DNA from 2 places in the Nocardiopsis deserti genome. Region 1 is predicted to be linked to the other one. Evidence: predicted binding sites of a transcription regulator. Region 1 holds the regulator's gene; the other holds the start of a gene.
What was found. Region 1 encodes LexA, which represses DNA repair genes until DNA is damaged. Its sites were predicted from a motif close to TCGAACANNTGTTCGA; they were not measured.

Region 2: the regulator LexA is predicted to act here: its motif matches at 2,757-2,772, upstream of FYW99_RS30315 (DUF5131 family protein).

Annotation. Positions count from the first base shown of each region.
Region 1 is NZ_VWVS01000013.1:70,646-77,666, forward strand. Features, by position in the region: gene FYW99_RS17175 (hypothetical protein) at 1-551, shown strand, start outside; gene FYW99_RS17180 (alpha/beta hydrolase family protein) at 565-1,656, opposite strand; gene lexA (transcriptional repressor LexA) at 1,765-2,484, opposite strand; gene nrdR (transcriptional regulator NrdR) at 3,137-3,640, shown strand; gene FYW99_RS17195 (vitamin B12-dependent ribonucleotide reductase) at 3,748-6,591, shown strand; gene FYW99_RS17200 (hypothetical protein) at 6,659-6,964, opposite strand.
Region 2 is NZ_VWVS01000032.1:17,357-24,377, reverse strand. Features, by position in the region: gene tcmP (three-Cys-motif partner protein TcmP) at 802-1,920, shown strand; gene FYW99_RS30315 (DUF5131 family protein) at 1,917-2,672, opposite strand; partial or broken gene FYW99_RS30310 (IS701 family transposase) at 3,152-4,463, shown strand; gene FYW99_RS30305 (nuclear transport factor 2 family protein) at 4,690-5,157, shown strand; gene FYW99_RS30300 (TetR/AcrR family transcriptional regulator) at 5,243-5,845, shown strand; partial or broken gene FYW99_RS30295 (IS701 family transposase) at 6,141-7,021, shown strand, end outside.

The DNA of each region.
Region 1 (7,021 bases):
TGCTCGCCGCCGGGGCGATCTGGTACGTGGTGGCGCGCGACAACCCGGAGACGGGCGCCTTCGGGGCGGCGCCCGAGTGCTCCGTCGCCGAGACCGGGACGCTGGACGAACTCGTGCCCGGCCACGAGCTGGAGGTCGAGGAGCCGGTCGGCAGCGTACAGGAGGCGTTCGGCTCGGGCTGGCAGTGCCGGTGGGCGACCCCCGGCGGCCCGGGCGAGCGGGTCCCGGCCACCGCGACGCTGGTGGCGGTGGCCGCCCCCGACCCGGGCGGCGTCACGACGGCCGTCGACAACCTGCGCACCACCACCTCCCGGTACGAGACGCAGGAGCTGGAAGGCGTCGGCGAGGAGGCGGTCGCCTGGGTGCAGGAGGACCCGTACACGGTCGCCTGCGTCGGCGCCCGGGTGTCCAACCTGTACCTGGAGACCTGTTACAGCGTGGCGGCCAGCTACGACGCGCAGAACCCGGGAGACCGGGAGCGCATGGTCACGGGCGCCAAGGAGCTCGCGCTGTCCGTGACGGAGGCGCTGCCGGACTCCATTCCCGAGTGAGGCCCCGGCGCGGCTACCAGGCCGTGCCCAGGAACTCCTCCAGCGCGGGTGCGACCTCCTCGGCGAAGGGGCGCTGCTCGTCCAGGACCGTGGCCCCGGGCTCGTCCAGGTAGCGGCGGAAGACGTGGTCGGTGTCGGGGACGTCCACCCGCCGGGCGCCCTCCAGACCGGTCATCAGCCGGTCCACGTCATCCCGGGAGACCTGCGTGTCCTCCTCTCCCCACAGCACCAGCACCGGGGTCCCCCCGGGCAGGTCCTCCGCCAGTTCGACGGGGTCGAAGGCGTCCATGTAGGCCAGGAAGTCCTCGTTGGCGAGGGTGTAGACGCCGAACACGCCCCCGCTGGGCATCTCCACGTCGCTGAGCGCACGCCCGGACCTGATCGCGGCCCGTCCGGCGCGGGCGTCGGAGAGCAGCTGGACCACCTGCCTCTCCTCCACCTGGCCCGAGGCCTCGACGGTACGCATCTGCTCGGTGAGCTGGCGGTCGACCAGGTCGAGGTAGCGCGTACCGGGAGGCGCGGCGAGCACGAGCGCGGGGGAGGGGTGCTCCGCACCGATGAGCTCGTGGGCGCGCAGCGCGTACAGGGCGCCCTCGCTGTGCCCGACGACGACCACCCGCTCGGGGTCCACCTCGGGCTGGGCGACGAGCTCCTCGTAGGCGGCCGCGACCTGCTCGTCGAAGATCACGGGGTCCACAGGTGCGATCTCACCGGGACCCGGCGTCTCGAAGTCCGGACCGCTGCCGTACTTGTCGTAGCGCAGCGAGGCCACCCCGACGTCGGCGAGCACGCGGGACAGGTTCTGGTTGGTACCGGCGTTGGGGCGCACGGAGCTGTTGCCGTCGCGGTCGGTGGGACCGCTGCCGGAGATGATGAGCGCGCCCGGAACGGTGCCGGAGACGCCCTCGGGCATCCGGAAGGTGCCCGACACCTGGTGCCCGCCGCCCTCGAAGGCCACCTCGCGTTCGACGCCGCCGACCCCCGGTGCCTCGGCGGCCCCGTCGTCGGCGGGGGCGCAGGCGGCGGTGGACAACAGGACGGCGCTGACCGCACCGACCAACGCGGTACGCCAGCGGGCGGCGGGGGAGGAGGCACGTGTGAACACCTCCTCAGACTAGCGGCCCGCGCCCGTCGGCCCCGCGTCGTCCACAGGGGGAAGCGCCCCCGATCCCTCCGAGGGGAGAGGGACCGGAGGCGCGGGTACGCGGGCCCTTCAGACGCGGCGCATGACCGCGACCACCTTGCCGAGGATGGTGGCGTCGTCGCCGTTGATCGGCTCGTAGGCCTCGTTGCGCGGCATCAGCCACACGTGGCCGCCCTCCTCGCGGCGCAGCACCTTGACGGTCGCCTCGTCGTCGAGCAGCGCCGCCACGATGTCGCCGTTGTTGGCGTCCTGCTGCTGGCGCACCACCACCATGTCGCCGTCGGTGATGGCGGCGTCGGTCATCGAGTCACCGACGACGGTGAGCATGAACAGGCGCCCCTCACCCACCAGCTGACGCGGCAGGGCGAGCACGTCCTCCACCGACTCCTCGGCCAGGATCGGACCGCCGGCGGCGATCCGGCCGACCAGCGGCACGGCGGCGGCGCGTGAGAGGTCGATGTCCTCGGGGACCAGGGTCCGCCCGGAGGCGCGCCCGGGCGTGCGCAGCTCGACCGCGCGCGGCCGGTTCTGGTCACGGTGCAGGTAGCCCTTGCGCTGGAGGACCTTGAGCTGGTGCGCCACGCTGGACGGGCTGGACAGGCCGACCGCTTCCCCGATTTCCCTTATCGACGGGGGGAAACCCCGTTCCCGGACATAGCGCTGGATGCAGTTCAGCACGCTCTGCTGGCGTGCGGTGAGTTTGGGGGCTTCGGGCGTGGACCCGCCCGCGTTCTCCGCTGGTGCGAGAACGGTGGCGGTATCTGCGGTTCCGGGATTCTCCTCCGGCACGGCCGGGCCTCCTCGGCATTCGGTTCGGTCAGGGCCTGCTTGTGTGACTGGCCACCCCCGGTCCGCGACCGTGCCGACCTGGGGGTCCACGTGATGGCGAAACCGGTGTGAAATCAAGGTCAACTTTAGTCGTTGCACACGGTGATATCAAACAAGCGTTCGAGGCCGGGGGAAATTGCCGCCGCGCGTATTCGCGGTCAATTTCCGGCCTGCACTTACGTGTGTACACGCGTTCACGCACTGTTGTCCCCGGAATGTGCGAACGCGTGCCCGCGACAGCGGTTCCGGCCAGGCGCGGGGGTCTTATCCTGGGGCGTCGGCTCGACCGAAATCCCGGTGGCGCCGGGATTCCGGTGCCCGCCGCCGGGGGCGCGGCGGCTCCGGTCGGCGACGCTATCCTTGACCGCGGTGCCGGGTCCCCGGAGCAGTCCGACCGCGCCGAATCCCCCCGCCCCACCCCGCCGCCGCGGGTCGCGACGCCGCGCGGTCGCTCGCCCGTGTCGGAACACACCCGCGCCAGGGTTGCGGCGGGTCAGGAAGGAGTCTAGGTTCGACCACAACATCTGGTGTTGCGACAGGAGTGGTTGCCCAGAAGTTGTGGTTTAGTGGTACCTAGGCGTTGTCGTTCGGTGAGAGAAGCAGGTGAACCAGGGTGCACTGTCCGTTCTGTCGCCATCCGGACACCAGGGTGATCGACAGCAGGTCCACCGACGACGGCGCGGCCATCCGGCGCCGCCGGTCCTGCCCCGTCTGCGAGCGCAGGTTCACCACCCAGGAGACCGTCCTGCTGATGGTGGCCAAGCGCTCGGGGGTCACCGAGCCCTTCAGCCGGACCAAGATCATCGCCGGGGTGCGCCGGGCCTGCCAGGGCCGTCCCGTCTCCGAGGACGCCCTGGCCAAGCTCGGCCAGCAGGTCGAGGAGGAGATCCGCGGCCGCGGCGTGGCCGAGGTCCCGGCCCACGAGATCGGCCTGGCCATCCTCGGCCCGATGCGTGACCTGGACGAGGTCGCCTACCTGCACTTCGCCAGCGTCTACCGCGGCTTCGAGAGCCTCTCCGACTTCGAGGCCGAGATCGCCAGCCTGCGCCAGGACCGCGAGGCCGAGACCGACAGGGGCGCCGGGGCCGACGGCCGGAGCGGCGCCACCACGGGATAGCGCCCCCGCGGCCGCACACCGACCGCGCGCGGGGCCACACCACTCCCGGTACAGAGGACGCCGGGCACGGTCGGTGACCGTGCCCACGAGTGAGGGGAGGCCCGGCGATGACGGAAACCGCCAGCGGCCCGGCCGGACGCAAGGGCAAGGGAAGCCGCAAGGGGATCAGGGTGAAGCGGGTCTTCACCTCCCCGGGCACGCACCCCTACGACTCCCTGGAGTGGGAGCGCCGCGACGTCGTCATGACCAACTGGCGCGACGGCACGGTCAACTTCGAGCAGCGCGGAGTGGAGTTCCCCACCTCCTGGTCGATGAACGCCACCCAGATCGTGGCGAGCAAGTACTTCCGCGGCGCGGTCGGCACCCCCGAGCGCGAGTGGAGCCTCAAACAGCTCATCGACCGCGTCGTCGGCGTCTACACCGAGACCGGCCGCGAGCACGGCTACTTCGCCTCCGCCGAGGACGCCGAGGTCTTCGACCACGAGCTCAAGCACGCCCTCGCCCACCAGCTGTTCAGCTTCAACTCCCCGGTGTGGTTCAACGTCGGTACGAGTGCAAAAGCCCAGGTCAGCGCGTGTTTTATCCTCTCCGTGGACGACACCATGGAGTCGATCCTGGACTGGTACAAGGAGGAGGGGATCATCTTCAAGGGCGGGTCCGGCGCGGGTGTGAACCTGTCGCGCATCCGCTCCAGCAAGGAGCTGCTCTCCTCCGGCGGGACCGCCTCCGGGCCCGTCTCCTTCATGCGCGGCGCCGACGCCTCGGCCGGGACCATCAAGTCCGGCGGCGCCACCCGCCGGGCCGCCAAGATGGTCGTGCTGGACGTCGACCACCCCGACATCGAGGACTTCGTCGAGACCAAGGCCCGCGAGGAGCACAAGATCCGTGCCCTGCGCGACGCCGGGTTCGACGTCGACCTCGGCGGCGACGACATGTTCAGCGTCCAGTACCAGAACGCCAACAACTCCGTGCGGGTCTCCGACGCGTTCATGCGCGCCGTGGAGAGCGGCTCGGACTTCGGCCTGACCTCGCGCACCACCGGAGAGGTCGTCGCCACGGTGGACGCCAGGGAGCTGTTCCAGCGCATGGCCAAGGCCGCCTGGGAGTGCGCGGACCCGGGCATCCAGTACGACGGCACGATCCAGGACTGGCACACCACACCCGAGAGCGGACGTATCAGTGCCAGCAATCCGTGCTCGGAATACCTCCATTTGGACGATTCGTCCTGCAACCTGGCCTCGATCAACCTGCTGAAGTTCCTGCGTGAGGACGACGCCTTCGACGTGGAGCGCTTCACCGCGCTCACCGAACTGGTCATCACGGCGATGGACGTCTCCATCACCTTCGCCGACTTCCCCACGGAGAAGATCGGAGAGACCACCCGCGCCTACCGGCAGCTCGGCATCGGTTACGCCAACCTGGGCGCCCTGCTCATGGCGACCGGCCACGCCTACGACTCCGAGGGCGGGCGCGCCGTCGCCGCCGCGGTGACCTCGCTGATGACCGGCACCGCCTACCGGCGCAGCGCCGAGCTGGCCGGGGTGGTCGGCCCCTACGACGGCTACCGGCGCAACGAGCAGGCCCACAAGCGGGTCATGCGCAAGCACGCCGCCGCCAACGACGACCTGCGCACCGTCGGAACCCTGGAGGAGCCGATCCACGCCTCGGCCACCCGTGAGTGGGCCGAGTGCCTCAGGATCGGCGAGCGCAACGGTTGGCGCAACGCCCAGGCGAGCCTTCTCGCGCCCACCGGGACCATAGGCTTCATGCTCGACTGCGACACCACCGGCATCGAGCCGGACTTCTCGCTGGTCAAGTTCAAGAAGCTGGTCGGCGGCGGCTCCATGCAGATCGTCAACCAGGCCATCCCGCGCGCGCTGGGCAACCTCGGCTACCAGGACGAGCAGGTCGAGGCCATCGTCGAGTACATCTCCGACAACGGCCACGTCGTGGACGCGCCCGGTCTGCGCACCGAGCACTACGAGGTGTTCGACTGCGCGATGGGGCGCCGCTACATCCGGCCCATGGGCCACGTGCGGATGATGGCCTCGGTGCAGCCCTTCCTGTCCGGCGCGATCTCCAAGACGGTGAACGTGCCGGAGGAGGCCTCGGTCGAGGACTTCGAGCACATCTACTTCGAGGGCTGGCGGATGGGCCTGAAGGCGCTCGCCGTCTACCGTGACAACTGCAAGGTGGGCCAGCCGCTGTCCACCGGCGGGACGCGGGAGAAGGAGGCCGAACCCGAGGTGCGGACCGTCGAGGTGCACCGGCCGGTCCGCCGCCGCCTGCCCAAGAAGCGTCCGAGCGAGACCACGTCGTTCTCCGTGGGCGGGGCCGAGGGCTACATCACCGCGGGCTCCTACCCGGACGACGGCCTGGGCGAGGTGTTCATGAAGCTCGGCAAGCAGGGGTCCACCCTGGCCGGGGTGATGGACGCCTTCTCCATCGCGATCTCCATCGCCCTCCAGTACGGGGTTCCGCTGGAGACCTACGTGGACAAGTTCACGAACATGCGGTTCGACCCGGCGGGCATGACCGACGACCCGGACATCCGCATGGCCCAGTCGGTGGTGGACTACATCTTCCGCCGCCTGGCCCTGGACCACCTCCCCTACGAGGAGCGCGCCGCGCTGGGGGTGCTGTCGGCCGCCGAGCGCCAGGCGCAGGTGGCGGGGGAGGACCCGGCCCAGGTCGCCACGCAGGTGGAGTCCTACGCCCAGTCCGCGGCCACCCGCGGGGCGGACGCCGTAGAGGAGGCTCCGGCGGCCCCGGTGGAGGAGCCGCACGCGGCGGCGGAGCGGCCGACCCGGGCGCACTCCACCGCGGAGCTGATGGAGGGCAAGGGCTTCGTGGCGGACGCGCCGCTGTGCGTGACCTGCGGTACCAAGATGCGCCCGTCGGGCAGCTGCTACGCCTGTGAGGGCTGCGGGGCCACCAGCGGTTGCAGCTGATCCGCGGCGGACGGACGAGCCGGGGAGGGGGCGGATCCGCGCCCCTCCCCGACGCACGGGTCCCGTGTCAGCCGCGGTCGCAGTCCCCCGAGGCGGCCGCGACCGCGGCGGTCGCGGCGGTCACCCCCAGCACGGCGGGCCAGGCGCCGACCTTCTTCGCCAGCGGGTGGGACAGCCCGAACGCGCCCACGTACACGCCGGTGAGCGCGACCGCCGTGCCCACCCCCGAGCGGCGGCGCCAGGTCTCGAAGGCCGCGGCGCCGAACGCGGCCAGCACGGCTCCGCCCAGCGGGCGGCTGCCCGTCGCGCGGGCCACCGTGTAGCCGCCGATCAGGCCCGCGGTGGTCAGGACGGAGCTGGGTACTGCGGGCATCGGTGGTGTCCCCTCTCGCTGCGGCCGGAGCCGGTGGCTGCGTGCGCCAACGACGTT
Region 2 (7,021 bases), on a different contig from region 1:
TGTTCTCCTTGAGGATACGTGGTCTCCAAATCTAGAAACCCGTCTCCAGAAAACCCAGGACGCATCAGGCCAGTACTGGCTTACTCTGGAACGGCTACCTGTCTACGCTCCCGAGCTCAACCCCGTGGAGATGTTGTGGTCAGCCATCAAGGCACGGGAGCTGGCTAACCCTGCCGGTGACCACCTGGCAGAGGTCGGTGACGCAGCCAAACAAGGCACCAATCGCGTCTGCGAAGACGATCGGCTTCCATGGTCCTTCCTGACCCACGTGGGCTTGAAGATCCATCCTCCAGCCCCACGCAGATAACGAAAAACTGAGTAGGCTGCCTGTTCCACTACCTCCAGCACGGCGTTCCCTACGACGAGACCACCGTCTTCCCGAACCCGCTCGAACTCGAGCTGCGGGTCGTGGCTTGACACCTTGTATCCATCTGATGCCTGCGGGTAACAGCCGATCGCCGAGTACCAGCGCTGCCAGCCCGGGTCATCGTGGCCGTCGCCGGTCTTGCCACCGCCACGATGGCTGCCTAAATCTGGCCTACCGCACCACAACCCCACTCGCGGGCCGCATCGGTGCATAGCGTATCCGCATCAGCCTTTGGAAGACCTACCAACAAGATGACCGCATCCGGCCGCCACGGCGGGCGGTCAAGGCAAGAAGTAGCAGGTCAAGTACAGTCCGACCTGATCCTGCCTCCGACAAAGACCACCGTTAGCTCCTGTGGTACTTGCTCCCGAAGTTTTCTATGTATGACACTTGTATCGGTTGTGATAATTGATTCGAGTCGCAGGGAGCTCGGGTTGAAGCGATCGGAAGAGCTCAATAGCAAAACAATTTGGTCCAGCGATCCGCACTTGCAGGTGAAGCACCTCGTCTACCGAAAATACATGAACTGCTGGATGGCGAAGATCCTGCAGAGTTTCCCGAAGGCGACTATCGTGGACGCGTTTTCTGGACCGGGGATATACGAAGACGGGGCCCCGGGGTCACCTATCCTGGCTGCCAAGGCCTATCTGGAGCACAACTCGCGTCCGAGGTTCAACAAGCTTGACCTGATATGCCTGGAAGAACGAGACGATCGTGTCGAGGAGCTGCATCGGCAGTTCGCCAAGCTTCCCCGTGACGAGAACCTGAACGTCATGATCCAGCCACCCGGGATCTTCGCTGGGCACCAGGAACGCCTGTCAGCGCTTGCGCGGCGCGACAACCCGGGTTGTCCAGTGCTCTGGATCATCGATCCGTTCAAGATCAGGGACGCTCCCTTCGAGTTGGTTCGCCGATGCCTCGAGAACCGGCGCGACGAAGTCATCCTCACCCTCTTCACGGGGTACATGCATCGGTTCTGCGAAAAAGACGGATACGACAGAACCATGGACCGTTGCTTCGATGGGGAGCACTGGAAGTCAGCGGTGACCGTGTCAGGGGACGGCCCGAGGAAGGCTGCCTTCGCCTCGGCCTACGAGGAGGGTTTGCGGCAGCTCGGTCTATTCACGGGCAGCTTCGGTGTCCGTGTCAGCAACACCACCGAGGTCTACCACCTGATCATGGCCACCCACAGCGAAGCCGGGCTTAGGTGCTGGAATCCGGTGGGCTGGAAACTGGACAGCTACACCGGGCGCAGTGCCTCGGCCGACACCGCAGCCGCTGACACCCTGTTCGCTGACTCCCCTGTGGTAGACGCTCTGGAGGCCGCACTCGAAGCCCATGCCGGGACTGAACGGGCCTGGTCCCAGCTGTCCCGGGAGGCAGCTGAGCACCGGTATGTCGACAGGCACCTGCGCCAGGTGCTGGACCGACTCGCTCAACGAGGACTGGCGATGCGTATCGAACCGATCACGGCTCGCACGCCATGGCCGGAGGGGTGCCGGGTGCGCTTCTATTCCCCCGACGACATTCGTGATGCCGATGCCTACGGCTAGCCTTTGGCCAACACGGGAGACTGCGGCTTCTCATCCCAGGTACGCCCGTCGAGGAGGCGCCCATTGGCCTTGGGGGTACGTCCACCCCACTGCTTGAAAAAGAAGGCGGTGGAGCTCTGCTGGCAAGCGTCGCGTATCTGGCGCACCCAGTCGATATGCATGGGACGATGACCGCGACCGCTCTCACCACCGGCGATCACCCAGTCGATGCCAGACAAGTCCAGCTCCGGCAACGGCCCCAGCAGCGGCTCACACGACAAGAACCGTACGGCCGCAGGAACCCGGCGCAAGTGGTCAACGCGTTCGAGCACATCAGCCGATTCCACTGAGACCCCCATCCAGACGTTGGGCGGCCAAGGCAGTTGATCAGCGAGGCGGGCCAGGCGCAGAGAGCGCTTGGTCAGGATCTGGTAGGTGTGCTGGGGCGTCTCGGCCATCACGGCGAAGACCTGGGTGATGAAGTCCTTGGGCACCCGGGCGTGGAACAGGTCGCTCATCGAGTTGACGAAGACCAGACGCGGGCTCTTCCATTTGCGTGGGATGTCCAAAGCTCGCGGGTGGATGGTCACGTCAAACCCGGGGCCTGAGGTGCGTGGGTCGCCGTCGTTTTGGTACTTCTCCGCACCCATGGCCTTGAGACGTTTGGCCAAGGTGAGGGCATAACAGTTGTCGCAGCCAGAGGCGACACGGTCGCAGCCGGTGGTGGGGTTCCAGGTGGCTTCGGTCCACTCGATCGAGCTTCGTTCTGCCACGGCGGCACCAGCTTTCAAAGACGGATAAGGGCAAGCGGCCCCAGCTGCGGGCCGGTCAGTCAGTGAGTATGAGCAAGGCTCTATTCGAACAACTGTCCGTACGTTAACAACAGGCGATGCCTGTTGCAAAGGATCCCGGAAAGATGGTTGCACAGGTCTCTCGCAATGCGTCACCCCTCACTGGTTTCCACTGTCCGGTCGACGGTTGCCCGCGAAGCTGTTGCCCACAGCTACCACCCAGTCTCCCAGAGTCCCCCTTTGCCTGGATGGATTTCGTTGTCTCCATACCAGCAGAGCGGCGCCCCAGGAGCGCAAGAACGCGGACAGTGCAGCTAGTACTCCAGTGTGACTTCGCGATCTTGTCGCGGACCCGGCTGGGAACGGGTACGGCCACCGCGTGATCATCAAGGGTTGTGTGGACTCATGACGATCGTGCGGTGGCCGCAGGTCACAGCATAGACGGCGCCCGATGGCGGGCGATGTTCGAGCAGGCCATGGACCGGATCGCGGGCCGGTTCAGCCGGGTTGAACCGCGGAGGACGGCCCGTGCCTATCTGCTCGGGCTGCTGTCGCGTACCGAGCGGAAGAACTGCTGGCAGCTGGCCGAACAGGCCGGCTTGGCCCAGCCGGGCCCGATGCAGCGGCTGCTGCGCTACGCCCGCTGGGACGCCGACGCCGTCCGTGACGATATCCGGGCCTACGCCGTCGAACACCTCGGCACCGAGGGCGCGGTGCTGATCGTGGACGAGACCGGCTTCGTGAAGAAGGGCCGCGCCTCGGCGGGCGTCCAGCGCCAGTACACCGGCACCGCGGGACGCATTGAGAACTCCCGGGTCGGCGTCTTCCTCGCCCTGGCCACCAGCCGGGGACGGGCCCTGATCGACCGCCGCCTCTACCTGCCCGAACAGTCCTGGTGCACCGATCCCGAACGCCGCCGGGTGGCCGGGATACCCGACGAAGTCCGGTTCGCGACCAAGCCCCGCCTGGCCGGGGAGATGATCGCCGCCGCGCTGGACACCGGGGTGCCGGCACCGTGGGTGATCGGTGATGAAGCCTACGGCCAGGACCCGCGACTGCGTGCCGCCCTGGAGGCACGCGGGACCGGCTACGTTCTCGCGGTCGCCTGCTCGACCAGGGTGCGGATCAACTCAGGCCGCACCCCCATCCGCGCGGACACCCTCGCCGCACGCCTGCCCGCCACCGCCTGGCAGCGGCACAGCGCAGGCAACGGTGCGAAGGGCCTGCGCCACTACGACTGGGCCTGGATCCACATCGGCACCGACTGCCACCGCCACCTGCTCATCCGTCGCAACCGCACCACCGGTGAACTCGCCTTCTACCTGTGCTGGTCACCCGCCGAAGTGCCTCTGGCCGAACTGGTCCGCGTCGCCGGGATCCGCTGGAGCGTCGAGGAGTGCTTCCAGGCAAGGGCCAGGTCGGACTCGACCACTACCAGGTCCGCAACTGGACCTCCTGGCACCGGCACATCACGCTCGCGCTGGCGTTCCTGACCGCCCTTGCCGCCGACCCGGCACCACAACGGCCCGTCGATCCACTCCACCCCACCCGCGGCAGCGACCCGATCACGTTGACCGTCCCCGAGATCCGCCACCTGCTCGCCGCCGTCCTCACGGCACCGGCCGTGACCGCGGGCAGACTGCTGCACTGGTCCCACTGGCGCAGACGCCACCAGGCAACAGCCCGCCGCAGCCACTACCGACGACGATCCTGCTGGATAGATCACGAAACCGTACTGGAGTACTAGGTACGAGTCGTGATCGACGCCCATGAGATGGGCCGCGAGAGCAGTACGCCCGAGGTCGTGCGCGTGCGCGGACGTGGTGACTTCCCGGGACACAGCCGTCATCCAAACGGTGCCGCTCCTGCGCTGCACCTCCCAAACCAGAGTCGGACTACCGACGTCTGTCCTGGCTGGGCCGTGACGGCCCTCACCTTTACTCCTCGGAGGTCTCCCTGTTACGTTTGTTATTGTTCAACCACTAACAGAGGAGTATTCATGAGCGTCAACCCGACCCGCGAGCTCACCCCCGCACAGCACGCCCTGGCAGAGCACCTTCGGCTGGTGTCGTCCGGCCAGATCGACGAGTGGATCGAGCTGTACGCCGCGGACGGCACGGTCGAGTTCCCCTTCGCCCCCGCCGGTGTGCCTACCCTGGTGCAGGGACGCGAGGCGCTGATCGCCCACATGCGCGGCTTCCCGCAGACCTTCGACGTGAAATTCGTCGACGTGAAGTTCATCGAGACGGCCAACCCCCGGACCGCGGTCGCCGAATACCGCTCGGAGGGAATCGCCCTCAGCACCGGCAAGCCGTACGAGCAGACAGTCATCACGGTGATCCGCCTCGATGAGGCGGGCCTGGTCGAGCAGTTCGTCGACTACTGGAATCCTCTCGTGGTCATCGAGGCCATGACCCCCGACGAGGCGGCCAACGGCCAAGACGTGTCGTGGCCCTCGGAGCGTTGATCCCGGTTCGACGGGGTGAGACGGGTCACCCACCCGTCTTGCCCCGTTGCACCCTGTCCCACTCCGCAGTGAGAGACTGGGAGACATGCCCGCCCCTGGCTCCAGAGTGAAGAGCGATCAACGCCGTCGAGTCGTGCTGGACGCTGCCGTGACCTGCTTTGCGCGCAAGGGTTACTACGGCACGACCACTGGTGAGATCGCCGAACGGGCCGAAATCTCTCAGCCCTACGTCTACCGCCTGTTCGCCAGCAAGGAGGCGTTGTTCGCCGGTGCCATCCTCCACGTGTCCGAGCTGATCTCGGATGCTCTGACCGGCGCCGAAGCCGGCGCCGATGAGGCCGGGCCGTACCGGCAGCCGGAGGCGGTGATGCGTGCGATCCGGTCCGCCTACAGCACCCTGATCGAGGACCAGGACGTCATGCGGTTCCTCATGCAGGCCAGTTGCGCAGCCGATGAGCCGCTCGTGGCTGAGGCGTTGCGCACGTGCTATGCCAGGCAGGTCGAACTCGTCAGTGAGCTCCTGAACCACGACGACGCTGCGGTCCGGCACTGGTTCGGCGCCGGTATGCTCGAAAATGTCACGCTGACCCTCGGCCTGGCCGACGTCGACGAGCCCTGGGCGCGGACCCTCAGCGGACAACGGTCTCGTTCGGACGGCGGTAGCTTCACCCACCGGGAGTCGCCGTAGCTTCCGCCGAAAAACAGGCGGCTATGTAGGCGGCCGGCCAGGCCGTCCCACTTCCTTGGAACTGGGACGCCGTCCGACGGTGTCGACGTCGATCGACACTGCCCAGGTCAGGACCGTCCCAGAAGTTGTGCCACAAGTGCGTCCCGGATTAGTACTCCAGTCTGGTTTCGCGATCTTGTCGCGGACCCGGCTGGGAACGGGTGCGGCCGCCGCGTGATCATCGGGGGTTGTGTGGACTCCTGAAGATCGTGCGGTGGCCGCGGGCCATAGCGTAGATCCTGCTCGCTGGCGAACGATGTTCGACCAGGTCATGGCCCGGATCGCGGGCCGCTTCGGGCGAGTTGAGCCGCGGGCCGCGGCCCGTGCCTACCTGCTCGGGCTACTGTCGAACGTCGAGCGCAAGAACTGCTGGCAGCTGGCCGAACAGGCCGGCCACAGCCGACCCGGGCCGATGCAGCGCCTGCTGCGCTACGCCCGCTGGGACGCCGGTGCGGTCCGCGACGACCTGCGCGCGTACACCGCCGAACACCTCGGCGCCGACGGCGCCGTTCTCGTCGTCGACGAGACCGGCTTCGTGAAGAAGGGCCGCGCCTCGGCGGGCGTCCAGCGCCAGTACACCGGCACCGCGGGACGCATTGAGAACTCCCGGGTCGGCGTCTTCCTCGCCCTGGCCACCAGCCGGGGACGGGCCCTGATCGACCGCCGCCTCTACCTGCCCGAACAGTCCTGGTGCACCGATCCCGAACGCCGCCGGGTGGCCGGGATACCCGAGGACATCCAGTTCACGACCAAGCCCCGCCTGGCCGGGGAGATGATCGCCGCCGCGCTGGACACCGGGATCACCGCGTCCTGGGTGACCGGCGATGAAGCCTACGGCCAGGACCCCCAGCTCCGCGCCGCCCTCGAGGCGCGCGGCACCGGCTACGTGCTGGCCGTCGCCTGCTCGATGCGGGTGAGAATCAACCACGGCCGCACTGCCGTCCGCGCGGACACCGTCGCCGGCCGCCTGCCCGCCACGGCCTGTCAGCGCCACAGCGCCGGAAACGGTGCGAAAGGCCCGCGGTACTACGACTGGGCCTGGATCTACATCGGCACCGACTGCCACCGCCACCTGCTCATCCGACGTAACCGGACTACCGGTGAACTCGCCTTCTACCTGTGCTGGTCACCCACAAA